DNA from 2 places in the Pallidibacillus thermolactis genome. Region 2 is predicted to be linked to the other one. Evidence: a T-box and tRNA genes for the amino acid it is inferred to sense, from the RefSeq annotation. Region 2 holds a T-box; the other holds one or more tRNA genes.

What was found. A T-box is a leader RNA that pairs with one kind of tRNA and senses whether it is charged. The one in region 2 lies ahead of argS (arginine--tRNA ligase), so its partner is inferred to be a tRNA-Arg.
Positions count from the first base shown of each region.
Region 1: it has a tRNA-Arg gene. The T-box ahead of argS (arginine--tRNA ligase) is inferred to sense a tRNA for this amino acid. The anticodon was not compared.

Region 1 covers NZ_JAOUSE010000008.1:7,990-23,351, reverse strand. Annotated here, with positions in the region: gene OEV82_RS04705 (fructose bisphosphate aldolase) at 1-874, shown strand, start outside; gene OEV82_RS04700 (CapA family protein) at 1,208-2,278, shown strand; gene OEV82_RS04695 (NADPH:quinone reductase) at 2,422-3,408, opposite strand; gene OEV82_RS04690 (DUF1284 domain-containing protein) at 3,501-3,923, opposite strand; gene megL (methionine gamma-lyase) at 4,133-5,317, shown strand; tRNA gene OEV82_RS04680 (tRNA-Tyr) at 5,465-5,549, shown strand; tRNA gene OEV82_RS04675 (tRNA-His) at 5,560-5,635, shown strand; tRNA gene OEV82_RS04670 (tRNA-Arg) at 5,651-5,724, shown strand; tRNA gene OEV82_RS04665 (tRNA-Ala) at 5,767-5,842, shown strand; tRNA gene OEV82_RS04660 (tRNA-Met) at 5,858-5,931, shown strand; tRNA gene OEV82_RS04655 (tRNA-Asp) at 5,955-6,028, shown strand; tRNA gene OEV82_RS04650 (tRNA-Glu) at 6,085-6,156, shown strand; partial or broken gene OEV82_RS04645 (ribonuclease J) at 6,446-7,980, shown strand; gene OEV82_RS04640 (glycine zipper domain-containing protein) at 8,098-8,322, shown strand; gene OEV82_RS04635 (acyl-CoA thioesterase) at 8,564-8,980, shown strand; gene OEV82_RS04630 (YuzL family protein) at 9,010-9,141, opposite strand; gene ahpC (alkyl hydroperoxide reductase subunit C) at 9,538-10,101, shown strand; gene ahpF (alkyl hydroperoxide reductase subunit F) at 10,159-11,685, shown strand; gene OEV82_RS04615 (hypothetical protein) at 11,811-11,978, shown strand; gene OEV82_RS04610 (DUF6254 family protein) at 12,010-12,141, shown strand; gene OEV82_RS04605 (ABC transporter ATP-binding protein) at 12,203-12,997, opposite strand; gene OEV82_RS04600 (TerC family protein) at 13,411-14,190, opposite strand; gene OEV82_RS04595 (nitroreductase family protein) at 14,620-15,216, opposite strand.
Region 2 covers NZ_JAOUSE010000033.1:5,511-20,872, reverse strand. Annotated here, with positions in the region: gene OEV82_RS10780 (FtsW/RodA/SpoVE family cell cycle protein) at 276-1,448, shown strand; T-box leader at 1,495-1,715, shown strand; gene argS (arginine--tRNA ligase) at 1,764-3,461, shown strand; gene OEV82_RS10770 (TRAP transporter permease) at 3,564-5,567, opposite strand; gene OEV82_RS10765 (DUF1850 domain-containing protein) at 5,560-6,090, opposite strand; gene OEV82_RS10760 (TAXI family TRAP transporter solute-binding subunit) at 6,191-7,198, opposite strand; gene OEV82_RS10755 (toxic anion resistance protein) at 7,653-8,870, opposite strand; gene OEV82_RS10750 (5-bromo-4-chloroindolyl phosphate hydrolysis family protein) at 8,883-9,503, opposite strand; gene OEV82_RS10745 (DUF1646 domain-containing protein) at 9,802-10,818, opposite strand; gene OEV82_RS10740 (LacI family DNA-binding transcriptional regulator) at 10,903-11,895, opposite strand; gene OEV82_RS10735 (helix-turn-helix domain-containing protein) at 12,202-13,104, shown strand; gene OEV82_RS10730 (ABC transporter ATP-binding protein) at 13,235-14,332, shown strand; gene OEV82_RS10725 (aldose epimerase family protein) at 14,487-15,362, opposite strand, start outside.

The DNA of each region.
Region 1 (15,362 bases), on a different contig from region 2:
ATTGCAACGCATCCAATCAGGCAAAGGATTTATTGCGGCCCTTGACCAAAGTGGAGGAAGCACACCGAAAGCTTTACGAAATTACGGAATTTCGGAAGATCGATATTCTACAGATGAAGAAATGTTTAATTTAGTACATGAAATGAGAACGCGGATCATGAAAAGTCCTGCTTTTGATTCAAAATATATTTTAGGTGCAATTTTATTTGAAAATACAATGGAACGTAAAATTGATGATCGTTATACAGCAGATTACTTATGGGAGAAAAAAGGGATTGTCCCGTTTTTAAAAGTAGACAAAGGATTAGATGAGCTAAAAGAAGGTGTTCAATTAATGAAACCAATTCCTCATTTAGAAGATTTATTGAAAAGAGCAAAAGAACATCGCATTTTCGGTACTAAGATGCGTTCGGTTATAAAAGAGGCTAATCCTGTTGGGATTAAGAAGATTGTTGAACAACAATTTGAAATAGCAAAGCAAATTATGGCTGCTGGCCTTGTTCCCATTATTGAACCGGAAATTGATATTTACAGTCCAGATAAAGCGAAATCAGAAAAAATAATGAAAGAGGAATTCTTTCACCATTTAGCAGAACTTGATCAAGATGCAAAAGTGATGTTTAAACTATCTTTACCAAGTGAAGATAACTTCTTTAAAGATTTATTAGAAGACCCACGAGTTGTCCGAATCGTTGCTTTATCTGGGGGGTATAGCCGTGATGAAGCGAATGAAATTCTTGCTCGAAATAAAGGAATAATTGCGAGTTTCTCCCGTGCATTAACAGAAGGTTTAAATGTTCATCAAACAGATAAAGAATTTAATGAAACATTAGAAAAAGCAGTTCTAGCCATTTATGAAGCTTCCATTCAATAACATTGTCACGAACACACCTAAAGCAAAACAAGCTTTGGGCTTTTTAAAAGATAAGACATATGGGTATTGATGACATAGTGAAGGAAAATATTAAAATTTTATTTCAAAAGTAACGATTGTTGTTATATAATCTTAATGCTATTATCCTATTTTTATATTTTTATAGGTCATTTATACTGATTTGTTGTTGAGGGAGGTAACGGATTGAATATTCAGGATGGGAAAGAAGGGCTGCGGCGCAGAAAGAAACAACAACAAGCAAAAAAGAAAAGGCAAAAAATTTATATAACCTTATCTCTATTAACGGTATTGTTTGTTGTGGGCGGTGGCGGAATTCTTTTATGGCAATCTATTAAAGAAACGAAGCCCATTGGAAATGTCGAAATGCATGTTAACAAGTCTGTTTTAGCTGTTGTGAAAAAAGAAGTACCTGAACGAAAAATTGAAACAATTACCGTAAGTGCAGCTGGAGATTTTACCCTTGGCTATGATGAAGATTATGGTTACACTGGTTCGTTTGTACATGAAGCAGATACAAAAGGATTAGAACATTTTGTTGGTGGTTTAAATGATATTTTTAAAAATGATGATTTTTCAACGGTCAACTTAGAAACGACATTAACGACATCAACACAAAAGGCACAAAAGAAATTCCGATTTAAAGGTAATCCTGAATATGCCAAAATTTTAACAATGGCAGGAATTGAAGCGGTTAACCTTGCGAATAATCATATTTATGACTATTTAGAACAAGGCTATCAAGATACGATGGCCAATTTGGAAAAGGAAAATATTGGTTACTTTGGGTATGATCGTAAATATATAGATACGATCAATGGTATTAAAGTTGGTGCATTAGGATATGAAGGATGGTCAGATACCCAAGAGATTCGTAATCAAATAGAGAAGGATATTCAAAGTTTACGAAATCAAGGTGTTCAGTTAACAATTGTACACTTCCATTGGGGGATAGAACGTCAATATGTTCCTACTAAAGCACAACAAACATTGGCCCGATTTACGATTGATAGCGGTGCCGATTTAGTTTTAGGCCATCATCCGCATGTTGTTCAAGGCATTGAGGAATATAATGATAAATTTATTGTTTATAGTTTAGGGAATTTCATGTTCGGTGGTAATAAAAATCCAAGTGATAAAGATACATTTGTATTTCAACAAAAATTTTATTTTGAAAATGGAAAATTATCCAATAAAAAAGAGATTGATATCGTGCCGTTCTCCATTTCCTCAACAACGCATCGAAACGATTTTCGTCCAACCATGCTAACTGGAGAAGAGCATGATCGCGTTCATGCAAAAATTGTTCATGTATCAAATCAAATAAATGGTTCTAGTTGGTTAGTGTATGAAGTAAAGGGACCAATCGTTTCGGCAAATGAATAAAAATTAGTGTCAAAAAAATACCAGCCTTATTTGGTGAAATAAGAGGAGATATTCATCCCCATCTATATCGATGGGGATTTGTTAGTTCAGTTATGATTGATCATTTTACAAAAGAAGCGCTCGTTTTCTTCTGTTCGTAATGGTTATGATTTCGTAATTTCTAATACCATTTTGCCTTTTGCTTTACTTTCAATAATTTCTATATGAGCCCTTGAGGCTTCCTTTAATGGGATGATTTTGCCAACAATAGGCTTCAGTCCACCATTTTTTAAAGCAGCTTCAATTGCTACTAAACTTTCATTATATTCATGTACCGGAGCATTCCAAACTGCCATACCAAGGATATCTGCTTCTTTTGCCATGGTGAGTCGAGGGTTAAAATCAAGGGAACCACGGTTGCCAACGACAACGATTCTCCCGAATTTGTTAAGATATGTAAAATCTTGTTCTAAGTTGACATTCGCTAACATCTCTAAAATGACATCAATTCCTTTAAAATGGGTCAGAGAAGGAAGGGTGTCTAAATAATTTGCTACACTATGATTTAACACAATATCAGCACCGGACTGTTTGACTAATTCTATCCCTTCTTCTGTACCAGCAGTTCCAATGACGTTCGCGCCAATATATTTTGCGAGTTGGACAGCCAAGAGACCGACACCACCAGATGCCCCGTGAATCAATACGGTTTCACCAGGTTTTATCCGAGCGCGGTGGAATAGAGCTCGATAGGCTGCAGTTGCTGGTATTCCCAAAGCAGCTCCTTGTTCAAAGCTAATGGATTCTGGTAAAAGATAGACCGCATCTACATCACAAACAACTTTTTCTGCATATGTACCTGTTTTTCTTCTAGCTAAGGTTGATGCAACAAATACACGATCCCCTGGTTTTAAGCGCGTTACCCCAGGACCGATGGCATCTACTATACCTGCACCATCAAAACCGGGTATATACGGTAACTCAGGTTCGAAAAAGGCATATCCTCCTTGCCGGATATACGTTTCGGCTGGATTGACACCGGCATAGTACAATTTTACCCGGACTTCGTTTTCATTAGGTACAGGTTCTTCAACATCCACATACTTTAAAACTTCAGCTCCACCAAAAGAAGACATTTGAATGGCTTTCATAAAATCCCTCCTTCATTTATAAACGATCTATCTTTATATGATAGTATATTTTGATTTTTAATTAAACTGTTTTGGAAATTTTCAAAAAATATTTATTTAAACTCTACTTTTCTTAAACCTTTATGATCGAGAATATCTTGTATACCTTCTTCACAAACGCCAAATGAGCGCCAAGAGCAGGTTTGGCAAATATGCTGTATATCTTTTGGTACGACAAACCTGCGGATTCGTTCTTCAATTTCTTTCCATTGTACGTCTTGCCCAATTTTCAACCTTAATTTTTCTAAAATTTCATGGTCACGTTTGTAAATATGTTGATCTTCACAATGATATTTACCCGAGTTTGGGTATTTTTCACATAATTGATCTGGACCATCAACAATTTCAATCCACGTGTTGGGGTTTTCACGTATGTTTCGATGCATATAGGTCATATTTTCAATATATTCTTTTGAATAACCCATTCCACGAAATCCGACAAGACAAAAGAGATGATGTCCGCGTAATTGATACATTTTATCCCCCCTAGACCATAATGTTAACGTGAAAATTATCAGGTTTACTAAAATATAGCATATCAAATTGCATCTGCTTTGTGCAGTCATTTTTACGATTACTTCTTCCGAATATAAAGTAAAAGTAAGGAATAAACATATTTTGAAAGGGGTTTCATTATCAAGTAAACAGTTTCGTTTTGAAAAATAAATTTAATGGAGGAGAAATGATGTCTCAAGATGATAAATTATTTGATACTTCTGTTGTTCATGATGGATATGATGCGAAAGGAATGTTAGGCAGTTTATCGGTACCTATTTTTCAAACATCAACATATGCTTTTGAAACAGCTGAACAAGGGGAAAGGAGATTTTCTGGAAAAGAAAATGGGTATATTTATACACGTTTAGGTAATCCGACCGTCAGTGTTTTAGAGGAGCGGATTGCTGCTTTAGAAGGGGGAGAAAAAGGACTGGCTTTTAGTTCTGGTATGGCTGCAATTGCAAGTATATTAATTGCACTTACAAAAACGGGGGATCATATCATATGTTCTGCAGGATTATATGGGGGTACATTTAGTCTGTTCAATTTGTTGAAAGAAAAATATAAAATTCAGTTCGATATTTCAACAATGGAAACGAGAGAACAAATTGAATCATTAATTCGTCCAGAGACAAGATGTATATACGTGGAGACCCCGATTAATCCAACGATGAAACTAATTGATTTACAAATGGTTGCCGAAGTTAGCAGTAAACATCAATTACCTGTTATAGTTGATAATACATTTGCTACACCGTATTTACAGCGACCGCTAGAGTTGGGATGCGATGTCGTTATTCATAGTGCGACAAAATATATTGGCGGTCATGGTGATGTAATTGCTGGACTTGTTGTCGGAAAAGCGGAATTTTTAAATCAAGTAACAATGACCACATTAAAAGATATTGGTGGCGTTTTATCTCCGTTTGATGCTTGGTTATTATTAAGGGGGTTAAGAACATTACCTGTTCGAATGGAGCGGCATTCACAAAATGCGGAGAAAATATTTTCACTGTTAAAAGATCATCCAAAAGTCGCTGCCGTTTATTATCCTGGTGATCCGGAAGCATTTCAATATGAAATTTTCAAAAAGCAAATGTCCCTTGGTGGCGGGATGATTTCTTTTGAAATTGAGGGTACAAAAGAAGATGCCCAACATTTTTTAAATTTGTTAAAATTAATTAAAATAGCAGTAAGCCTGGGAGACACAGAAACGTTAATTGAACATCCTGCAACGATGACCCATGGATTGCTTTCTCAAGAAGAAAGAGACGCGGTTGGAATTCGCGATCAATTGATTCGCCTCTCAGTAGGTTTAGAACATTGGAAAGATATTTGGGCAGACTTAAAACAGGCATTGGATCAATTATAAAGTGCATATTTTCATCTTGTTATATTTTATCTGAAATATATTTTAAAAAAATAATAGAAAAAGATGTTGACGACGAATATTAACTATGTTAATATAACATTCGTCGGTTGTTCAAACACGTTACACCATAAATTTCCAGTTTTTTATGGAGGGGTAGCGAAGTGGCTAAACGCGGCGGACTGTAAATCCGCTCCCTCTGGGTTCGGCGGTTCGAATCCGTCCCCCTCCACCATTTTGTTATGGCGATCGTGGCGAAGTGGTTAACGCATCGGATTGTGGCTCCGACATTCGTGGGTTCGATTCCCATCGATCGCCCCATAAATATATGAATTTGCGCCCGTAGCTCAATTGGATAGAGCGTTTGACTACGGATCAAAAGGTTAGGGGTTCGACTCCTCTCGGGCGCGCTTTCGTTTATACCGTATTGTTCAATTTAAAATTGTATTGATGGGGCCTTAGCTCAGCTGGGAGAGCGCCTGCTTTGCACGCAGGAGGTCAGCGGTTCGATCCCGCTAGGCTCCACCAATATATAGAAAATATGGCGGCGTAGCTCAGCTGGCTAGAGCGTACGGTTCATACCCGTGAGGTCGGGGGTTCGATTCCCTCCGCCGCTACTCTTCTTATTAATAATAAAAATGGTCCGGTAGTTCAGTTGGTTAGAATGCCTGCCTGTCACGCAGGAGGTCGCGGGTTCGAGTCCCGTCCGGACCGTAGTTGAAAAAGATTTTGATAATTAATTTTGAATCTATTTTCAATCTTTATACTATGGCCCCTTGGTCAAGTGGTTAAGACACCGCCCTTTCACGGCGGTAACACGGGTTCGAATCCCGTAGGGGTCATTATAACAGCGAACCAGTCGCTGTTTTTTTTTATCAACTTGTTGATTCCACGTTTCAATATGATTCTCTTTCTTATCCTTTATCTAGATAAGACATTTATTCATTGTTCCTCTATTTAACCTCAATTTTTATTTTCCATTTACTTAGCATTACAAGGAAAAATAGTAGTACGGCTCACTGTGATGGACATACTAAGAAAAAACAGCAAAAGGAGCTGTATGCCGTGGAAGAGAAAGGAGAAACTTTAACGGTATTTGCACTGGGTGGCTTAAATGAAATTGGTAAAAATATGTATATTATAGAGTATGGTGAAGATATTATTGTAATCGATTGCGGCAATAAATTCCCTGATGAGAGTTTGTTAGGGATTGACTTAATTATTTCTGATTTTTCGTATTTAATTGAAAATGGAAAACGAGTGCGTGCGGTAATTGTAACCCATGGACATGAGGATCATATCGGTGGGATTCCATACTTTTTAAAAAAAATAAATGTTCCAGTTTATGCCACCCGCTTTACGTTAGGGTTAATCGAGTTAAAACTTAAAGAACATCGTTTATTAAGGGAAAGTACATTGTATGAAATTCATCCTAATTCAAATATACAAATCGGTTCGTTTAATTTCACCTTTTTTAAGGTAAACCACAGCATTCCGGATTGCTTAGGTATTGTGATTAAAACGCCTGTTGGAAATATTGTACATACTGGAGATTTTAAATTTGATTTAACGCCTACTAATCAAGAACGACCAGAAATCCATAAAATGGCACAAATTGGTGAGGAAGGTGTTTTACTTCTTTTGTCGGAAAGTACGAATGCCGAACGTATTGGTTTTACACCGTCTGAACAAATGGTGGAAGAACACTTAAATGCCGCTTTTTTAAAAGCTAAAAAGAAAATTATCGTATCTACATTTGCATCAAATATCAGTCGTGTTCAACAAATTGTAAATGCAACAAAGAAAACGAATCGAAAATTGGTTTTACTTGGGAGAACGATGAGGAATGTCGTTGAAATCGCCATTGAAAAGGGATATTTACGTGTACCGGAAGATATGATTGTCGATCGAAATGAAGTAAGTCAATTGGAACCGGAAAAAGTTGTTATCCTATGTACAGGCAGTCAAGGCGAACCATTGGCTGCCCTATCCCGTTTGTCTACAGGAGAATTTCGAGGTGTCGATGTCTTGCCGGGAGATACGGTCATTTTTGCAGCCGGACCGATTCCTGGCAATGAAAAAAATATTACCGCCATCGTTGATAACTTTTTTGCTTTAGGAGCAAATGTGATCTACGGAACTGGTAGCACGTCAGGTATGCATGTATCTGGCCACGGGTATCAGGAAGATTTAAAATTAATGTTAACGTTAATGAAACCAAAATATTTTATTCCGATCCATGGTGAATATCGAATGTTACATCATCATTGCTTACTTGCTGAATCCGTTGGTGTTGAAAAAGAAAATACGTTTATATTACAAAACGGTGATGTCGTTGAAATTAAAAACGGAATAGCGCGGAAAAACGGTAAAATTCCGATAGGCAATATGTATGTTGATGATGGAGAGATCGGGGATATGGAGTTTGTTTTGCGTGATCGAAAGCAAATTTCCGAAGATGGGATGCTGATCATTGTATTAACGATGAGTAAATATGATGGTAGGCTTCTTGCTGAGCCCGAAACGTTTTCCCGGGGGAAATACTAGCTCAAGAAAAATATTCATGGAACGGTATGAAAAAGCAAATTAAAAAGTCGCTTCGTACATTTATACAAGAAAAAACAAAGAAAAAACCAATGATTGTTCCAATTCTTATTGAAGTATGAGGATCGACATTAAGGAGTCATTACTTACCAACATTTTAATGCGTATGATTGGGTAACATAAGGCTTGGATGAGCTAGTTCTTAGTTCATACCAAATATAAATGAGGATGTGATGGTGTTGGCTGAAAGAGATCAAAGAAGAGGTCAAAGAAGAAATCAAAATCAAACAGATAACAGTGTAAGTGAAGCTGTCGGAACAGGCGCAGGTGCTGTTACAGGAGCAGCAATCGGTTCTGTTTTTGGTCCATTAGGTACTGTCGCTGGTGCTGTGGCTGGTGGAGCGTTAGGTAATAAAGCTGGTGAAAATGCCGATAATATGGATGAGAATGAACAAACAGAATAATCAAAGTTAATGATGTAAATGCTATTAACTTTTTATCAGAGGCTAATCATCGATGAGATGGTAAGCCTCTATTTTTTGTAAAAAAATAACGAATTTTCTTGCGCAAAGTATATGAAACACTCTATCATAATATTAGGTGTGATTTGCTGAGAGAGCTTTGATTAAAAGAATGGGTACAATCAGCCTGTCATACCTTAAGAAAGACAAAGGGGAATTGAAACTTTACAATGGGGGGATTGAAATGATCGGTAAAACGATGATCACAGTAATTGAACATGATATTGATGAAATGGGGCATGTCAATAATAAAGTTTACCTAGATTATTTAGAAAAGGGTAGAGAAAATTGGTTTGAAGAAGTATCTGGGATGAACTTTTTAACTATGAAGGAACGCAATTTAGGTACGGTTGTTATACGTATTGAAATTGATTTTAAAAAAGAAGCTCTACTTGGTGATCGATTAAAGGTCGAAACAATCCCTGCTCAATTAGGGAACAAGAGCTTTAAGTTTAAACAAGTGATTTACAATCAACATAATGAATTATTAACAGAAGCGCTTGTTACGTGCGTTATGTTTGATCCGACAGCAAGAAAAAGTATCCCAGTGATCGAAGAAATACGAGAAGGTTTCAAAAATTGCGAATCGGTTTACAATTAAGTATAAGGCCAGTCTTGAACTGGCCTAATTTATTTTTTATATTGATTATTTTGACTGTTTACTTTATCAACATGGGCGTGTTCCTTACCGGGACCAGCATTTCCTTTTACGCTTGCTGCACTGACTCCAGCCTTTGATGGATCTTTTTTTAACCTTGCCATTCCTTTATTCCCCCCTTGAACATTTGTGTATTTATAATTTACCCTGCAAATAAAAAAATATCACCATTTTGTCATTCTGCATGGATCTTTTTCATTTACGGTTATATTATGAATAAGTTTTTCAATTACCTAGTTCGTTATAAAGAATGTTTATTTTTAGTGAAAGATATGAAGCAATATCGTCAAATACTTATATTGTGTTAACAAGCTGTTAAAATAAATCGTTTATTTGACTAAACTATGATGAATATGGATAATAATAGTGTGAAACGCTTAATTTGTTCAAGAAATCTTGACAAATATTTAATTAAAATTTTATTGTTATAATGTGGAAATTGTATAATAATAATTTCTAGAAGATAATAATTTTAAAAAAATATTTAGGAGGAATTGCAAATGTCTTTAATTGGAAAACAAGTTGAACCATTTACATTACAAGCTTATCGAAATGGAGATTTCGTAGAAGTAACAGAAGAAGATTTCAAAGGAAAATGGAGTGTTCTTTGCTTCTATCCAGCTGACTTTACATTTGTATGCCCAACTGAACTAGAAGATTTACAAGCACAATATGATGAGTTGAAAAAACTAGGTTGTGAAGTTTATTCTTGCTCAGCTGATACTCACTTTGTTCATAAAGCATGGCATGATCATTCAGAAGCAATCAGTAAAATTACATATACAATGATTGGTGACCCTTCTCATAAATTAATTCGTATGTTTGATGTGTTACGAGAAGAAGAAGGAGTAGCAGATCGCGGTACATTTATCATTGATCCAGATGGTGTAATCCAAGCAGTAGAAATTAACGCAGACGGCATTGGACGTGATGCAAGTACATTAATTGATAAAATTAAAGCAGCACAATACGTACGTAACCATCCAGGTGAAGTTTGCCCTGCGAAATGGAAAGAAGGAGAAGAAACATTAAAACCTAGTCTTGACCTTGTAGGTAAAATCTAATAGCTCTATGACCGTTTGTTTATAAGAAGGCAAGGCAAATTGAGGAGAGATCAATAAATGCTAGATGCAGATATTAAGCAGCAGTTAGAACAATATTTAAAACTTCTCGAAGGTGATGTATTACTTAAAGTTAGTGTCGGTTCTGATAAAGTATCTCAAGACATGATGGAGCTTGTAGAAGAATTAGCTAGTATGTCGCCTCGAATTAAGTACGAACGAGTTCAATTAGAACGTACACCAAGTTTTAGTGTCAACCGACCAGGGGAAGATACCGGCATTGTATTTGCTGGTCTTCCTCTTGGCCATGAATTTACATCTCTCGTTTTGGCATTATTACAAGTTAGTGGTAGACCACCGAAAGTTGAACAGTCGATTATTGACCAAGTTAAAAATATTCAAGGCGAATATCGATTTGAAACATATGTTAGTTTGACATGTAATAATTGTCCAGAAGTTGTACAAGCATTAAATTTAATGAGCCTACTTAATCCTGGTATTTCACATACTATGATAGAAGGTAAGGCTTTTAAAGATGAAGTTGAGAGTAAAGACATCATGGCTGTGCCGACCGTATACTTAAATGGCGAATTCTTTGAAAGCGGTCGTATGACGATTAAAGAAATTCTAGCTAAACTTGGTAGTGAAGAAGATCCATCGATTTATGAAAAGAAAGAACCGTTTGATGTACTTGTAATTGGTGGAGGACCTGCAGGTGCATCCGCTGCTATTTATGCTGCCCGTAAAGGTGTACGGACAGGGATTGTTGCAGAACGCTTCGGCGGTCAAATTTTAGATACAACGACAATTGAAAACTTCATCTCAGTCAAAGAAACAGATGGTGAAAAATTAGCAGCACAGTTAGAGGCACACCTGAGAGAATATCCTGTTGATATTATGGATTCTGTATCTGTTGAGCATCTCGAAAGAAAAGGCGATATGATCCATATACAATTGAAAAATGGCGCTGTACTTAAGAGTAAAACAGCGATTATTGCAACAGGTGCACGTTGGCGTAATGTCGGCGTACCTGGCGAAGAAGAATTCCGTACAAAAGGTGTAGCCAACTGTACACACTGTGATGCACCATTGTTCGCAGGTAAAAATGTTGCCGTAATCGGTGGAGGGAACTCTGGACTTGAGTCAGCTATTGATTTAGCAGGGATAGCAAATCATGTCACTGTATTAGAGTTTGCACCTGAGTTGAAAGCTGATTCTGTTCTACAAGAACGCGTGAAAAGCTTACCAAATGTAAAAGTGATTAAAAATGCTGCTACAAAGGAAATTACAGGTACAGATAAAGTCAATGGTCTAACTTATGTTGACCGTGAAACAAATGAAGAACATCATCTTGAATTGGAAGGTGTTTTCGTACAAATTGGCCTTGTGCCAAACACGGAATGGCTAGAAGGCACAGTTGAAATGGATCGCGGCCAAATTATTGTCGATAAACATGGTGCAACGAATGTACCAGGCGTGTTTGCAGCAGGAGATTGTACCGATAGTGCTTACAAGCAAATTATAATTTCCATGGGTTCAGGTGCAACAGCTGCTCTCGGTGCATTCGACTACTTAATCCGTCATTAATTTGTATTTTATTTGGTAAAAGCAGACAGAATTGATTCTGTCTGCTTTTTTTATTATGGAAGAATTTGAAGAAAGCATAAATTCCATCTCACTTCTAATAATAAAAATCAGAAGGAGGGATTTTTTTGGCGAAGCGCACCAAGAAAAATGATGCACAACAGAAAAATAAGCAAGGGATTGATTCTGCAATACAAGATACAGAATTTGCTAAGGAAATCGGAAGTGCAAAAGCAAATGAAATTCAGAAGGAAGAGGCAAAACGCCGTCGGGCAGATGGTTGGAATATAGGTTAAACAGAAAATAGAGGAAAAGGGGGCATGATCAATGACTTGGTCAAAACGAACAAAAAGGGATCGTTGGCGTTTACGAAAAACTCAAAACAATCCACCCCATGGAAAAGTTAAGTCATTTGAGGAATTAGCAGAAGAAGCTGGTAAAGATAAGAATGGAAACTAGTAATATGGATTAAAAAGAAATTTGGAGGCAAACAGGTCTTTTTTGCCTCCTTCATCTTATTTTAAGTGCTTATTAAAGAATGATTTTTCTTTTTTAAAGAAATCCAATACCGTTGTTGATTTTTATGTAAGGTAACAGGGTGTTGGAGAAAGTTGGATAACATTTCTTCTGTTAATATTTCTTCAGTTTTACCAGCGTTATACATGGTTCCTCCACGTATTAAAAGGATATGTGAAAACACAGGTAAAATCTCTTCTAAATGGTGTGTTACATAAATGAGTGTTGGACCACCGGGGTTATTTGCTAATTTTTCAATATAATGAAGTACTTTTTCCTTTTGAATAATGTCCAGTCCGGAACACGGCTCATCTAACAGTAAAAGTTTTGGTGACGCCATTAATGCGCGTGCAATGAGGACGCGTTGCTGTTCTCCTTGGGAAAGCGTATTAAATTTCGCGTCATGTAAATGGATGCAGTCCATGAACTCCATTAATTGCCGAGCTTTTTCAACATCTTGTTCGTTCACTTCGTTGTATAAACCAATCGATGCAAACTTACCACTTAAAATTATAGATTGGACCGGATCGTTGTATAACTCCCGTTGTAACGATGAACTTACCCAACCGATCTCCCTTCTTAAGTCTGGAATGCTAGTTTTTCCAAATGTTTTTCCGAGTACTTGAATGTTTCCTTCAGTTGGCCAGAAAAACCCGTTAATTAGCTTTAACAAAGTTGTTTTTCCTGAACCATTTAAGCCAAGGATGCTCCAATGTTCTCCTTTATTTAAATTCCAGGTTATGTTTTTCAATAAGTATTTACCGTCTTTTTTTAATGAAACATTTGATAATGATAACAATTCGATTCTCCTCTCTATTCGATAGTTTCGAGGTGATATCACTAGTTGTTATTCAATATCTAACTATATTTTTTGAATTGTGTAAACAATAAAGCTTTTTTGCGAGGTAGGAAAAGGATGGAAAAGCGTATAAGATAAGCATAAATGCGAATTTTATCATCGTTATTTAACAATAAATTGGCTTGTATCCATACTTCGTAAATGATATAACTTCATTATAGTGTGAGTAATTGTTTTGATGATCAATGTCATAAAAAATTCATAATGAATGTATTACATCATTTACTATTAGGAAACCATTTCTTATAAAAAGTTAGACAAACAAATAGAAGGCTGTCCAATTTTTCAAGGGCTAACCGCAAAACAGTCAATGTTGTTCTGATAATGGTTTGGCCCATTGGACAGCCTCAATCTTACATACTTTGTTTTTCTTTATCTTTTTCTTGTGTAGTTTCGTTATTTCCTTGCTTTTTTCCGGAAACAAACCAGCCAATCACGGCAATTCCAACCATAACGACCCAGAAAATGATGTTCCAAACGGGTCCTTCTACAAATGAATGTGGAATGATATGGAGTGCATCGTGAGCTAACGTATGAACAGCTAATTTTACACCGACCCAGCCGACAATTAACATCGCAGCTGTTTCTAAACTTGGTCGAGCGGTTAATAATTTAATAAATAATGCCGAAGCAAATCGGATCACGATTAATCCTGCAAGCGCACCTAAAACAATAATGATAAACTGTGCAGCATCCATTCCGCCAATGTGACCAAATGTTGTTGCAGGTAATGCAATCACTAATGCTACTGCTGCTAAAATTGAGTCAATCGCAAAGGCGATATCTGCTAATGCAATTTGAGCGACCGTAGCTTTAAAGCTTTTTGGTTTCAATTGTTTTACTTCATGATGATCCTTTTTAATAAAATGTCTGATAGCAATGTACATTAAGTACGCAGCACCGATGGCTTGAACTTGCCATACGTTGAATAAATACGAAATGATAAAGATGGCTCCAATTCGGAAAACAAATGCGAGCATTAAACCGATATCAATGGCTTTTTTCTGTAATTCCTTCGGTAATCCTTTCGCTAATACAGCTAATACTAATGCATTGTCTGCTGATAATAATCCTTCAAGTACGACAAGGACTAATAAAACAGTTCCATATTGTAAAAAAAGTGATAAATCCATAAAGTTCCTCCTTTATAAAATATGTAGTCGAAAGGAAACAAACAAAAAGAGACCTTTGAATTATGAGGTGTAATCATAATTCAAAGGTCTCGTTAACAACGGAATCGTTGCCAATAAAACCGATGGATTCAAACGATCCATGAAATGACGGCTTTATTGTTAAAACTACTCCCCTTTGACTTCACTTTTGTATTATTAATATATCAGATTCTATAAAAAAATGCATTACTTTTTTTAAAAGTTTTTTAGAATAGGTGATTATAATGATTGGAAAAAGGGGGGGATTTCCCCAACTGGCTCAAAATCAAATGTCAATATGTTTTTAAGTTCAATTGAGAAAATTTCTTAATCCTTCCACAAATAGATCGCATCTAATTTCTTGCTTCTGTAGGTGTGTTTTAGCCAACCCTTTTTCAGCAATTATTTCATTTACTTTAATTCGTTTCCGAATTTTCCAGTGAAAAGAGATTCTTTAATTGGACGACGACCATTTGGTTGTTCCCGCTCTTGTAATTTTTCAGAAAGTGCTTCTTTTTCACCTTGATAGCCGATCGCAACTAAAGCTTCAATGGCATAATCCTCTGGGATTTCTAACGTTTCGCGAGCTCTATCAAAATCAAATCCTGTCATAGGATGGGTAATTAAACCGCATTTGTTCGCTTGTAGAGCAAGATGTGCCCACGCTGCTCCTGCATCAAAAGAATGACTTTGAAGAAATTCTCCATTTCTTGTTGTTTTAGAGAGGATTAGCACAAGTACAGGCGCCTTTTTACACCATGATAAATTGAATTCACTAATAAATGGATAAAATCGTTCGCGTTCTTCTTTTGTTTTAGCAATAATAAACCGCCATGGTTGTTCATTGTAAGCAGATGGTGCCCAACGTGCGGCTTCAAAAACCGTTAGTAACACTTCTTCAGGAATTTCCTTATCTAAAAAGGATCTTGGTGACCAACGATTAATAAACATCTCATCGATTTCGTAGTCTGGTTTTCTGTATGATTTTGTTTCCGTAATTATAGTCATGAACATTTCCCTCCTGGACATTATTATATAGCAATACGTTAGTGAATCAAAATAAAGGGATCATATATTTTGAAACTATTTGTCTAATATAGTAAGGTAAAATTGAAAATCTGAATTAACTTGTTCCATCTAATTTTTTCGCATAC
Region 2 (15,362 bases):
TATTTCTGAGGGATTTTTTATGTGCTACAATCAAATGATCAAAGACATACAATCAAATTTCTCCCTATTTAGAAACGATCCTAACTTTTGTTTACTACATAAACACTTAAATCAATTATCCATTGTAAGTTATGATTAATTTTGTTACGATAAGCAATGTTAATAGCTTTTTTAAACAATGGATCCACTATAAAAAATATATTTTGTGGTATTTTTTATGGTATAATATGCTATCAAAACTTATCGATCCTTCGACTAATGAAAAGGTGAATTTTATGGAAGATGAAAAAAAAGGTGTAGACCGTTTTGATTGGACATTAGCATTTATATTATTTCTTTTTTTAGTTGTTAGTCTTATTGCAATCTCAAGTGCTCAAACCCATGGTCAGTATGCTGGAAACTTTGTTATTCAACAAGTAGTCTGGTATGGTGTAGGTGCCTTTATTATTGCCTTTGCTATGTTGTTTGAACCTGATCAATATAAAAAGCTTTCCTGGATATTATATGGTTTCGGTATATTTATACTCGTATTTTTACATTTTGCACCAGAATCCATTGCTGAACCAAGAAACGGTGCAAAGAGTTGGTTTACGATACCAAAAGTTGGGACGATTCAACCATCGGAATTTATGAAAATTTTTCTAATATTGGCCTTAAGTCGAGTAATTTCCGATCACCATCAAAATTATAAATTAAAAACCTTGAAAACGGAGTTTTGGTTATTAGGAAAATTAATTCTAACAACATTACTTCCATTAGGAATGATTATGTTGCAACCGGACCTAGGAACAGGTTTGGTTATTATTGCTATTGCTGCTGGGATGATGCTTGTCTCAGGAATTACATGGAAAATTATCGTTCCTGTTTTTTCGGTTATTATGTCCGTCGGTGCAGCTATAATTTTAATCATGATCTACTTTCCAGAGTGGGTAGAGTCTTACATTCCGCAATATCAATTGGCTCGTATTTATTCATGGTTAGATCCATATAGTTATTCATCTCATGAAGGTTATCAACTTGTAACTTCTCTACAAGCCATTGGTTCAGGGGAAATCTTTGGTAAAGGTTATATGGGGAAAGAAGTTTATGTGTCGGACAGGCATACAGACTTTGTTTTTAGTACAATTGGCGAAGAGTTTGGTTTTATCGGAGCCAGTGTCGTAATATGCCTATTTTTCCTGCTTATTTATCACTTAATTAAAGTTGCTCTTGAAGCCAATTCACCTTTTGACTCATATGTATGTGCAGGAATTATTACCATGACGACTTTCCATGTTTTTCAAAATATTGGAATGACAATTCAACTGTTACCAATAACCGGGATTCCACTTCCGTTTGTTAGTTATGGTGGAAGTTCATTAATGGGAAATATGCTAGCTATGGGAATTATCTTTAGCATAAAGTTTTATCATAAAAAATATATGTTCTCGACAAATACGGAGGATTAAGTTGATTTTTATGACTCAACAGATATAATATTTATTAAATAAAATATCAGATTCCATGATGAAGAGAGTAAAAAGAGTAGTGGAACTAAGCGAGCTAGGGACGGTGAGAGCCTAGTTGAAGCCTCTTTTGAAACGCACTTCTGAGAAAAGTCTCTGAAGTTAGTAGGAGCACTTCGTATGCCAACGTTAATGGCCACAAGGGAACAATACGGGATTTTTTCTGTATTGTTAATAAGAGTGGTACCACGGGTCAAGCTCGTCTCTTTTTTAGAGGCGGGCTTTTTTGATTATCAATTTGCGAACGGAGGGGGAAATATGGAATTAAAAAATCACTTTGTACACGAATTACATCAATATTTACAGGAATATATGACAAAAAAAGATATTGAACAATTAATTGAAATACCTAAGAAACCTGAACTAGGTGACTTAGCATTTCCCTGCTTTACATTAGCTAAGATTTTAAAAAAGTCACCTGCAAAAATAGCAGAAGAGATCACATTTCAAATTTCAAACAACTACTTTTCAAAGGTTGTTGCCGTTGGTCCTTACATTAATGTATTCGCTGAGAGAAAACCATTTACTAGCAAAGTTATTCATGAAATTTTGAACAAAAATCTAAGTTACGGAAATGACAAAATTGGGCATAACAAAACGATTATTGTTGAATTTTCATCTCCAAATATCGCCAAACCATTTTCCATGGGGCATCTTCGTTCAACCGTTATCGGAAATGCGTTAGGAAAATTAGCGCAAAAACTGGGATATAAAACTGTAAAAATTAACCATCTAGGTGACTGGGGGACTCAATTTGGAAAACTAATAACAGCCTACTTATTATGGGGAAATGAAGAAAAAGTTAAAGAAAATCCAATAGAGGAGCTCTTTAAACTATATACAAAATTTCATCATGAATCTGAAACATTTCCATCCCTTAACGAAGAAGGAAGGAAGTGGTTTAAGAAGCTTGAAGATGGTGACATAAAAGCATTGGAGCTGTGGGAATGGTTTAAAAATGAGTCCTTAAAAGAATTTAAAAAAATTTATAGTTTACTTGGTATTCAGTTTGACTCTTGGGCAGGAGAATCATTTTATACGGATAAAATGGAAGACGTTATACAAGAATTAAAAGATAAAGGATTATTACAAACTTCAGATCATGCAGAGGTCGTTTTTTTAGAGGACTACAATTTGCCACCATGCCTAGTAAAAAAATCAGACGGTGCTACCCTGTATGCAACCCGTGATTTAGCAACAGCAATTTACCGAAAAAATACGTATAATTTCACTAAGGCTTTATATATCGTCGGTCATGAACAATCGGTCCATTTTCAACAAATTAAAGCTGTTTTAAATGAAATGGGACATGAGTGGGCTCAAGAAATACATCATATTCCCTTCGGACTTTATTTACAAGAAGGGAAAAAAATGTCAACTAGAAAAGGGAGAGTGATTTTATTAGAAGATGTAATCGAAGAAGTTATCCAATTAGCTGAAGAAAATATCTCAGAAAAAAATCCTGAACTTCAAAATAAAACGGAAGTGGCAAAAATGGTTGGAGTTGGAGCAGTCATTTTTCATGATTTAAAAAATTTCCGTATGAATAATATTGAATTTTCTTTAAAAGATATGCTCACTTTTGAAGGTGATACAGGACCATACGTACAGTACACGCATGCTCGTGCTTGTTCGATCTTAAGAAAAGCACCTATCCATGATACGAACAAATTTACTTTGGAAAATCTTAATATTGATGATTATAGTTGGGAAATTGTCAAACAACTACATGTCTTCCCTGAAAAAATTAAACAAGCGTTTGATCGATTTGATCCATCAATAATTGCAAAATACTTACTTACTCTGGCCCAACATTTTAATAAGTTTTATGGTCAAGTGAAAATATTAGAAAAAAATGAAGGACTCGTTTTTCGTCTTGCTTTAGTAAAAGCCGTCACCATTATTTTGAAAGAAGGTTTAAACTTACTTGGTATTCAAGCTCCAGAAGAAATGTAACCGATATAAATAATCCAAATTAATATCCATATTACCTTATTTTATAAAAAATGGTTGTCACTAGCGTATCATTCGCACGGACAACCATTTACTTCTTAAAGATTAGACACTGGCACCCTCAACATCGGCTCCAGTACCTTTACCTTTATTAATTATAAATTGATAAGCAATCATCGCAAAGAATAAACCTAGTCCTGCAGCACTTACAAATCCACCTGGGTAAACTAACATTAAACCAATAATAAGTGAAATAATTCGTTCAACCCAGTTTAGTTTCTTATACCAATATCCAATCAGACCTCCGCCAAGGGCTACCATACCTGTTAGGGCCGTTATTCCTATCCAGATAATTTCCCATACATTTGTGTCAATCATAAGCATAGCGGGATTGAACATAAACATGTATGGAATAATAAAGGCGGCAATCGCTAATCTTGATGCATTAAATCCGGTCCGTATCGGTTCACCACCAGAAATACCTGTAGCTGCAAAGGCAGCCAAAGCAACCGGCGGAGTAATATCAGCTACAATTCCGAAGTAGAAAACAAACATATGTGCTGCAAGAACAGGGATCCCCATGTTGAATTGGGCTTCTAGTGTCATAATGACCGGTAATGCAATCGTTGAGGTAATAATGTAATTGGCTGTTGTTGGCGAACCCATACCAATGATTATCGATGTTATCATTGTAAAGAACAAGGTTAACAACAATAACAACATTGGAGTTTCTGTAATTTGGTTGGCTAAACCAACAATTTCATTACCTAGTTTTAAACCTAATCCTGTTCTGGATATAACTCCAACAATCATACCTGCACAAGCAGTTGCTGCAGCAACTCCTAATGCTGAACGAGCACCGTCGGTTAATGCTTTAAAAAGTTTAGGAAGTGTAATTCTTGTATCCTTTCTAAATAAACTCACAATCAATGTAAAAACAATACCATAAATTGCTGCTCGTGAGATACTGTAACCCATGTAAATAAAAACAACAATGGCTAAGATTGGTGTTAATAAGTATAAACCTTTTAGTACTTCTTTTTTATTAGGAATATCTTCGTTGGATACACCACTTAAACCTTGCTTTTTTGCTTCTAAATGAACCATAATCCATATACCTGAGAAATATAAAAGGGCTGGTATAATAGCAGCTAAAACAATTTGAATATACGGAACACCGGCAAATTCAACCATCAAGAAAGCCGCAGCTCCCATAACAGGTGGCATAATCTGACCTCCGGTTGAAGCAGCTGCTTCAACGGCTCCTGCAAAATTTTTATGATAACCAAGTCGTTTCATGATTGGGATTGTATATGAACCAGATTGAACGACATTAGCTACAGAACTACCAGAGATTGTTCCTTGCAATGCACTTGTAAATACAGCCACTTTTGCTGGTCCTCCAACTCTACGACCCGCAATTGATAGTGCTAAATCATTAAAATAATTCCCTATTCCTGTCTGCATCAAAAATGCACCGAATAAGATAAACAGGAATATAAATGTGGATGACACTTGTAACGGAGTTCCTAAAATTCCTTCCGTTGTAAAAAACATAGCTTCTACTAATTGATTTATATCAATACCGCGATGAGCCAAAAATCCTGGCATATACGGTCCAAAATAGGCGTAAGTTAAAAAAGCAGCTGCTACAATTACTAATGGAAGACCAACTACTCTTCTAGTCGCTTCCATAACTAAGATAATAGCAAGACCCCCAATAATCAGTTGGGTTTGATTAATTCCACCAATTTTCTGAACTAGTGTTTCATAGAAGACAGGCCAATAACCACATACGATGACTGATAATAATGCAAGTATATAATCATACCATGCAATTGTTTTTCTATTTCCTTTTTTTCTTGCAGGAAACAATAAAAAGATTAGTACTAAAGCAAAACCCAAGTGAATTGTCCGTTGTAAGTAAGCCGTTAATTCACCGAAGTATCCAGTATATAATTGAAAAATTGAAAAAGCTAACAGTAGAACAATAACAACTTTAGACATAAGCCCTGTTAGTTGACGCGTCCTTGACTCTGAATCGTACTTTGCCATCAACTCTTGCTGTTCTTGTTCAGATAGTTGTGTTAATTTCTTTTCCTCAGTCATGTATTTTCACTCCTTTCATTAATTGCCATAATGTTAAATCTTCAACTTTTACAGTAAACCAATCACCAGGTAAAAAATATTCGTTAAACCAAACTTTATGTTGGTCATTATCTCCCCATACAAGTCGATGCTTGGATACCGTTTTTCCATTTCGTATGTTCATATAAGGGAATATATTATTTAAATTTTTCACATGATATTTTCCATCTTCATAAACAAACTTTTGACCTTCTTCTGCGTTTGAAGGCATACCAATCCCAAACTCTTCAAACACGATTTCATATTGTTCAATTTTGTTGTCTTTCGTTACTCTATATTTTTCAATTACATCAGACAAGTGAATAGAATGCGTGAAAATAATTTGAAAGGATTCACCAGAATTAATAGGTAAATATGCTGATATTTTCGATGTATGTTCATGATAAAAAACGACAGCTTTTTGGACTGGTACATAAAAAAAGAAAAGTGGAAAAAGTACAAGAAAGGAAACAATAAGTAGTAAAATGGTTACTTTTTTTTTCATCAGATTCATCCTAAAGTAATCGAATCAACTCACATATACAAAAATCAACCGGCAGCGGTTGTTTGATCAACTCAACTGCCGGGTAATTTTAATCTATAAACTATTCCGACAATAAGCCTTTTTCACTATAGTATTTTTCTGCTCCTGGATGTAAAAGACTTGTGTCTATACCATCTAACGCACTTTCAAGTGAGATAAACTCGGCTTTTCCATGCGTAATTTTATCGACATTTTCATATAATCCTTTTGTTAGATCATAAACTACATCATCGGATAAATCTTTACTAACTGCAATCATTGCCATTACAGCAACTGTATTCACATCTGCTTCTATACCACTATAAGTTCCAGCTGCTATCGTATCAGCTGCATAGTAAGGGTATTTTTCAATTAAAGCATCCACTTTTTCTTGTTCGATCGGAATAATATTTATATCATTTGTTGCGGATATTTCTTCTACAGCACCAGTAGGAGTACCTGCAGTAATAAAGGCTGCATCAATGTTTCCATCTTTAAGTCCGCCTGCAGATTCACCAAAGTCTAAATTTTGTGCTTGGATATCATCCATAGTCATTCCATGAACTTCTAAGATCTGTTCGGCATTTACATACGTACCTGAACCAGGTGCACCAACAGAAACTTTTTTACCCTTTAAGTCCTCTACAGACTCGATTCCAGAATCTGCTAATGTAACAATTTGAATTGTTTCTGGATACAAAGAACCGAGAGCTAAAACATTATCTACAGCTCCATGTTCTTCGAAGGATTGGATTCCCTCAACAGCTGCTGCCATTACATCCGTTTGAACAAAGGCAAGTTCAGCTTGGCTATCACTTAAAGCCATAATATTGTCAGCCGAAGCGTTCGAAGATTGAACGTCCGTTTGAATTCCAGTCTCATCAGTAAAGATTTTTGCTATTTCTCCTCCAAGTGGGTAATATGTACCACTAGTTCCACCTGTTAACAAGCTAAGAAACTTTGGTTTATCCCCACCAGAAGAACTTGATTCACCTTTATCACCAGAGTCACTAGAACCACCACCACATGCTGCTAATGTTAAAGTTAATAAAATTAACATAGCAAATACAGCATAGAATTTCCTCCGCATTAGTTTTCCCCCTTTAAAACTTTTATTTTTCAACGAATGAGGGCGTGTCAGTGTTTGTTCCAGAAATGTAAACATTTTCATTTTGAGGTTAGGAAATTTATAATCTACCTAATAATCCCCTTTTTTTGATAATTCTTTATTCTTATTGCCCTCTTATTCAAATATAATAAAAGATTAATAAAATTGTCAATTCCCTAGTACAAAATATATACCTTTTCATCCACAATATGACTAGAAAACCCACATTATACAATACTTTGTAATACGTAGATTTTAAAAGTCTTTTTATTAATAGTTTTAGGAAGATTGTTAAAATACAAAACATTAACTTTATTTATTTTGTCTGACGGTCAAGGGTTATAGTAAAAAAGGTCTAGCTTTATCACAAGTGAACAATTGTTTACTTTTTGAAAGCTAGACCTTAAATAATAAATATAAGGTTATATGATGTATTTTATCTGCGTAATTCAAGAAGCTTTTGTTTTAACTGTTCTTCCATTGCAACAAGTTCTGACTCTGCCTGTCTTCTTTTCGCCCGTCCTTCCGCCTGAATGCGCAATGTTTCTTCTAATGATGAGACAAGATTTTCCTGGGTTTTTTTCAATGTTTCGATATCAACTAAGCCGCGTTCGTTTTCTTTTGCCGCCTCAACCGCATTGGATTTAAGCATTTCTGAATTTTTTAATAATAATTCGTTTGTTGTTTTTGATACTTGTTTTTGGGCCTCTACTGCCTTTTTTTGACGCAATAGTGTTAATGCAATCGCAATTTGGTTTTTCCAAAGTGGTATAGCCGTGTTGATTGATGTTTGGATTTTTTCCACGAGCGTTTGGTTTGTATTCTGGATCATTCTAATTTGCGGAGCGGCTTGAATGGTGATTTGCCTACTTAATTTTAAATCATGAACCCGTTTTTCTAAACGATTTGCAAATTGAATCATGTCATTTACTTCTTGATAGAGCATTTGATCTCCACTTTGTTCTGCTTTCCGTTGCAGTTCAGGAATTATTTTTGTTTGTAATTCTTCTAACTTTAATTCTCCTGCCGCAATATAAATATTTAATGCTAAAAAATATTCTTTATTTTTTTCATACATTTGTTCCAATAGTTTATTATCTTTTATTAAAGCATTTTTACTATGTTCGAGGCGAATAGTAATTCGATCAATTTGAGCTCCTGTTTTCTGATATTTAGCTAAAACCTCATTGACAGAACGGGACACTTTATTAAAAATTCTAGAGAAAAACCCTTTTTTTTCGACACTTAATTCATCGGGATTTACTTGTTCTAATTTTTTCATTAAATCATGAATAATTTCACCAATTTCACCAACATCTTTACTTTTGACATGATCGAGCATGGAAGATGAGAAATGAACTAACTTTGACTGGGCTTGTGTTCCATACATCGATATGGCCTGTTGATTGCGAGGATCAATTTGACTTGCTAGCTGTTCTGCCCGTTTTTTACTTTCATCTGGAAGCGTATCAATCACTCTTTTTGCTTTTGATTGTTGTGTTATTTCATCAGTAACATTTGGACCCTCGACCGTTTCATTTGACATACTTGGCGTAACCTCGGTATCTGCCTTCGTTTCCAAAGTAATGTCACCAAATGGGTCTTGTAATAAATCATCTAACACTGTGTCTTTTCTATTTTTTATTTCACTCATAATCCAACCTCCTTAACGTTTACGATCAATAGATTTTTTTGCCACTTCTAATTCAAATTGTAATGTATCAATATCGTTATCGATCATATTACGTAAATCATCTTCAATTAACTCCACAATATCGTCTAACGTTTGTTTCGTATCATTTAACGACTTCACAAGTTCTGCGTCTTTTACAGGTTGGGAAGCTAAAAAAGTATATTTTTCTATAATATCAACAAGAGAGTCTAAATGAGAATAATAAAATTCTTGTGCTAAAAAAAAGCGACGAGGTTCTTTCTTTGTAATATTATAAATCTTATAAACGAGACGTAATGTTTCAAAATTTTTCTTGGCACTCGGTAAATTATGCACTTTTAAAAATGCTCGTTGCAGACGTGATATTTTTTCTTTTGCATCTTTTAAGTTACGCTCAACTAATTTATATTCTCTTCTCGTTAATCCATTTTGATTTACGAGGTGTCTTATCATCAAAAATTTTAATAAATAATACATACTGACACCAGAAAGTAGCCCGTATAGACCAGATAACCAGAATTCTTGATCTAGAACTAGCCAATAAATGGGCCAAGAGAGCCCCCAAGTTGCACCTGCTACTAAAAATCGTATGATAAAATAAAGGATTCCTTTCATCCTAATCACTCCTATATTGTGATACAAAAAACAATATTCTTTATATAATGAATTGATCTAGCTTAAATCAATCCGACGAAATTATTCCAAGCTATTTATACTACGTTTGTAACACAAAAAATGTTTCAATATTGTTCATAACAAATATACTTTCATTGTAATTAAATATCAAATACGTTTGCAATTAGAGGAGTAATGAATTGGTTTTATTATGTGCTTATCGTTACTGCAAATTTCCTTTTTTGAAAAAGAAAAACTGTTCACCGTGGAACAGTCTTCATAAAAATCATTTATTTTATTACAATTTTATAAACATAAGAATAACGAAATAAACAACCATGATTACGAAGCCAAACGGTAAGCCAATTTTTGCCCATTCACTACTTGTAATTTTAAGTTTTCCAGCTGAAATAATATTCGGGATGTTACCAGGAATTAGCATTCCACCACTAATTAATAATCCCATTAAAATAGCTTTAACAGTTTCCGGATTCATGGCTTGACTGATCTCAGCAGCAGCTAACGTTGCATTATCTAACACTGAAGAGATAATATTAACCCAAAACAACATCGCTGGATGTAAATCTAATAAATATGTATTAATTAACGGTTCAAAACCCGCACCAAGCATGGTAAGTCCAAAAACAAATAAGTAAACTTTTACTGCACGAACGATAATATCATCGTAAGACTCTTCTTCCTGTTGGACTCGTCCTTCCAATTCATCGTTACGTTTTACAAGCAAAGCTGCAATTAATCCCAAAACAATAACACCAGAAATAATATATATTCCAACTAATTCTAGTAAATAGAAAAAATCTCCTCCCATTCTACTTACTACAATAGTAGATAATGGCTCACCAATTGGTGTAAGTGCCGCGCCTAATCCAATCGAAAAACACGATAAAATAGTAAGTAATATGGTGTTTTTTCGATCGAGTGACAAGTGACCAACAATAAGAACTAAAACAAGGGCAGCAATAATTGCGGTAATAACACTGGATAATAGTCCTAGCAGAATAACAATAAGTGCAACAAAAAGAGAAAACGGAATTTTGTTACTCATTTGATAAATGGCATTGCCTAATTGATCTTGAAACCATTTAAATAAAAGTCCTGCAATCAAAACAGCCATAGTAATTTCAATTGGATTCACTAATGCATGCAAAAGTAACTGTGAGTTAAATGCTTGTCCTACAAAAGCTGCAATAATCCCCATAACAAATAAAAAGTATTCAAGATTATGTTCTACTACCTTAACAGTAAACGGGATAATAAAAACAAGTATTAATATGATCAACAATCCTATTGTCATGCCATCCATTTTTTCACATCCTTTCTTTATGATTTTATTCTAACTTATCAAATTATATTTTGATTATAATTAAATTTGAGCCATTCAAAAGCTAGATTTTCTTTTAATTAAGTCTGTCGTAATATACACAGTCTTTGCAACTTTTCTTCCACTCATTCTTTCACAACAAAGATCAACAGCCGTTTCCCCCATTAATTCTGGGTATACTTGCACTGTTGTTAATGGTGGGGTAATCATATGGGAAACGCTCATATTATACATTCCGATGATATTAACTCGTGCTGGTACATCTAGTAATTCTTCATGAAGCGCTCGAATACCTCCTATTGCTATTAAATCATTATGAATAAAAAAAGCTGTCGGCAACTGTATACCGTGATCTTTAATTGCTTGCTTCATGAGTATATAACCAGTATTCTTTTTATACGTTTCACTTAAGTATATGTAAGATTCATTAAGTAAATTTTTTTCTTTCATGTAAAAATAAAAAGCACTTTCAATATGACTTCTAATTTTACTATAATGAATTTCATCTTTATTTCCTTGACCAATTAAACCAATTTGTCGGTGGCCATTGTCCAGTAAATAATCAATCACTTGCTTCATTGTATAACGGCAATCCGTTAATACCGCATCAAATTTCCCTTCATTCGGGCAGCTATCTACAAAAACAAAAGTATCACTAATCTCAGAAAGAATTTTAATCTGATCCTGTGGAATCTCCCCTATTGCGATAATACCTGAAAATTGTTTAAAACGAACGATTGATTCAATTTCACTGTTGTTAGCGACAAATAGATTAAACTTTTTTTCCTTTGCTCTTTTTTCTATTCCTCTTTGAATATGGAAATAATGTATTCTTTCCAATTCTTCAACTCTCATTTGATTATGAATAACAAGTAGCGAGGTATTTTTTCGACGTTTTACTTTATATTCATAAGACAACTCTTCTGCTATTTGTAAAATGTTTTTCCTTTTTTCATTAGAAATTGATAAAGTTGGGTCACCACTTAATACTCTTGAAACACTTGCAATTGAAACGCCAGCCTTTTTCGCAATATCTTTTATCGTTGCCAACTTTCTCCTCCTTTAGATGATACAAATAATCTAACCATAAAAGATACAACTTTTATATTTTCAAAGAATTATAATTTTGATCTCCCATGATGGCAATTTATGTAAAACAAGGAAACTTTCGAATTTTATAATAAAACTTTGAAGTTTTCGGTACAAACAATATAAAAGAACTTATAAACAGATAAGTTTAGTAAAAAAAGAAAAATTTTACCGAACTCCATCCGTTTACTAACATTATTTTTAACTTGAGGAAATTCTTGAACCATGCATAAAATAAAGTAATATAAAAATATTGTGAGGTTTATTATGATTAAAAAACTACTGCAACTATATCCAGGGATCCTTATTCAAGACTATCCACGATTTGACCAAAACTACTACTGTTTTTTTCATGAACAAACAAATGAGTATATTTCAATCCCTAAGCAACAATTAACAGATAGAGAAGTTTTATTGTTAGAAACGATTTTAACGAAAGTTCAGCAAACAGCAACTTTTTTAAATAATTCTCCTTCACAACAAATTTGGCACCGTTTTTTATTTGAAAACGGTGAACTTCCAAAGACGAATAATCGAATTCGATTCATTTTTTTCCAATTAAATTCAAGTGTGAGTTATCAAAATTTTACAGACTCCATCTATTCCTTTTTTCAAGACAATATAATTCTGGTTTGGCTGAACGAGCTAAATGGGGTCATAATCGAACGAGAGACAGAAACTACTATGCAACAAGAAGATTTTTTATCATTTCAAGATCTAATACTAACAGACTTTTATTTAGATATAGATATGTATATTGGACGCTTTTTTGAAGTGACTGATCAATTAAAAAATCATTTTTTTAGAGAACAGTACTATTTTCAAATAATACGAAAGGTGTTGCCAGAAAAACATTTGTACACCTTTATGACTGCTTTTCCATCCGTGATTATCCGAACGGAATGGAGAAAAATGAATGAAATATTCACAGAAGAATATACCGATATCTTTCAAAATGACAAAGAACTCGTAAATATGATAAAGGTTTATCTTGAAAATAATTCAAATATGAGTTTAGCAGCAAAAAAATTATACATGCACCGTAATAGTTTACAATACAAGATTGATAAATTTATTAAGCGAACATCCATTGATATAAAAGATTTTAACGGAGCTATTTCCGTTTATTTTATCTGTGTTTATGGTGAGATTGCAGAACGAATTTACTAAATCTACAAATTCATAGGCAAAATGCCAGAAAAATGGTTAGAATCTTTGGGCAGTTTTACATTCTATAATGAAAGCATTTTCATTAAAATAAAGATATATTAGAAAATGGTTTCCCTAGGAGGTTGTAGAAATGGCAGAACTAAAACTTGATCATATTTATAAAATTTACGACAATAACGTCGAAGCTGTAACAGATTTTAACCTTCATATTAAAGATAAAGAATTTATTGTATTTGTTGGCCCTTCTGGTTGTGGTAAATCTACTACTTTAAGAATGATTGCTGGTCTCGAAGAAATTTCAAAAGGTGAGTTCTATATTGATGGAAAGTTAATGAATGATGTAGCCCCAAAAGACAGAGATATCGCTATGGTTTTCCAAAACTATGCCTTATATCCTCATATGTCTGTCTACGACAATATGGCATTCGGGTTAAAACTAAGAAAAGTACCAAAAGATGAAATCGATCGCCGTGTTAAAAATGCTGCACAAATTTTAGGTTTAGAACAATACTTAAATCGAAAACCAAAAGCACTTTCTGGTGGACAGCGTCAACGGGTTGCCTTAGGTCGTGCAATTGTTCGTGATGCTAAAGTATTCCTAATGGACGAGCCGTTATCAAACTTAGATGCGAAGCTACGTGTACAGATGCGTACTGAAATTATTAAACTACATCAACGATTAAACTCAACAACGATCTATGTTACTCATGATCAAACTGAAGCAATGACAATGGCAACACGGATTGTAGTTATGAGGGATGGAAAAATTCAACAAGTTGGAACACCGAAAGAAGTATACGATAAACCTGAAAACGTATTTGTTGGCGGTTTTATCGGTTCACCTGCGATGAACTTCTTTAATGGTAAAATAATAGGAAACGAACTAATTATCGGGCAAACGAAGTTACAAATTCCAGAAGGTAAACTGAAAGTTTTAAAAGAAAGAGGATATATCGGTAAGGAAGTAACCTTTGGTGTCCGTCCAGAAGACATTCATGACGAACTCGTATTTACAGAATCAGCTCCAGGAGCAACAATTACAGCTCAAATCGATGTAGTCGAGTTAACCGGTGCTGAAGTAATGCTTTATAGTAAATTAGAAAATTATGATTTTATCGCTAGAATTGATGCTCGTACTGATATTCAACCAAATCAGACAATTAAATTAGCATTTGATATGAATAAGGCCCATTTCTTTGATAAAGATACGGAAGAACGAATTAAATAAATAAATAAATAAAAAAAGCTTCAAAAAGTCAATATTAGACTTTTTGAAGCTTTTTTACTTCCAATCTTTTAGAGTATCCTCGATACAATCATAGTTGAAACACGACTACGTTTATCGCATACCCTTATATTATTGTGTTCGATCGCTTCTTTTATCAATCATCAATCGTAAATGTGTAAATTGTTTTCGCTTCATAATAATCTTCTGGACCAATAATGATAGGTGGAAAATGAGAATGATGAATAGCATCGGGCAGCCCTTGAGTCTCTAAACATAATGCCAAATATTTCTTCGCTTTTACACCTTCTGCTGTTTGATATTCTCCCCCTATTTGATTGCCTGTATAAACCACTACACATGGTTGATTTGTTTCAACAATTAATTTTCGGCCAGTTTCGTGATCCCTTAAAATAATTTCTTCATTAAAATGATCATCTAATAAAAATGGGTGATCATAACCATTCCCAACAAGAATATTTTGCTCATTTTGCGACAATTTACCATCCAATATTTTACGACTATTTCTGAAATCAAATACCGAACCTTCAACATGAGAAATTTTCCCAGTAGGAATGAATTGTTTGTCCAATTCCAAAAAACGATGACTTTTTAATGTTAATTCATGGTTTAATATATCTTTTTTTGCATTACCCGATAGATTAAAATAAGAATGATTCGTTATATTTAACAATGTCTTTTGATCCGTGTAACCTTTACAAGTAAAAATCCATTGATTATCATTATTCAGTAAATAGGTGACTTGTAACCGTACATTCCCAGGATACCCCTCTTCACCATCCGGACTTACATAAGAAAAACGAATACCTACAGCAGAGTCCGTTTTTATCTCTTCTGCATCCCAAACCCTTTCATGTAATCCTTGATATCCACCATGTAAATGATTGTTACCTTCATTTTTTGGTAATTGATATACTTTGCCTTCTAATTCAAATTTACCCTGACCTATTCTACCTGCGACTCTTCCGATTAATGCCCCAAAATATGTTTTATTTCTTATATAATCCTCTAC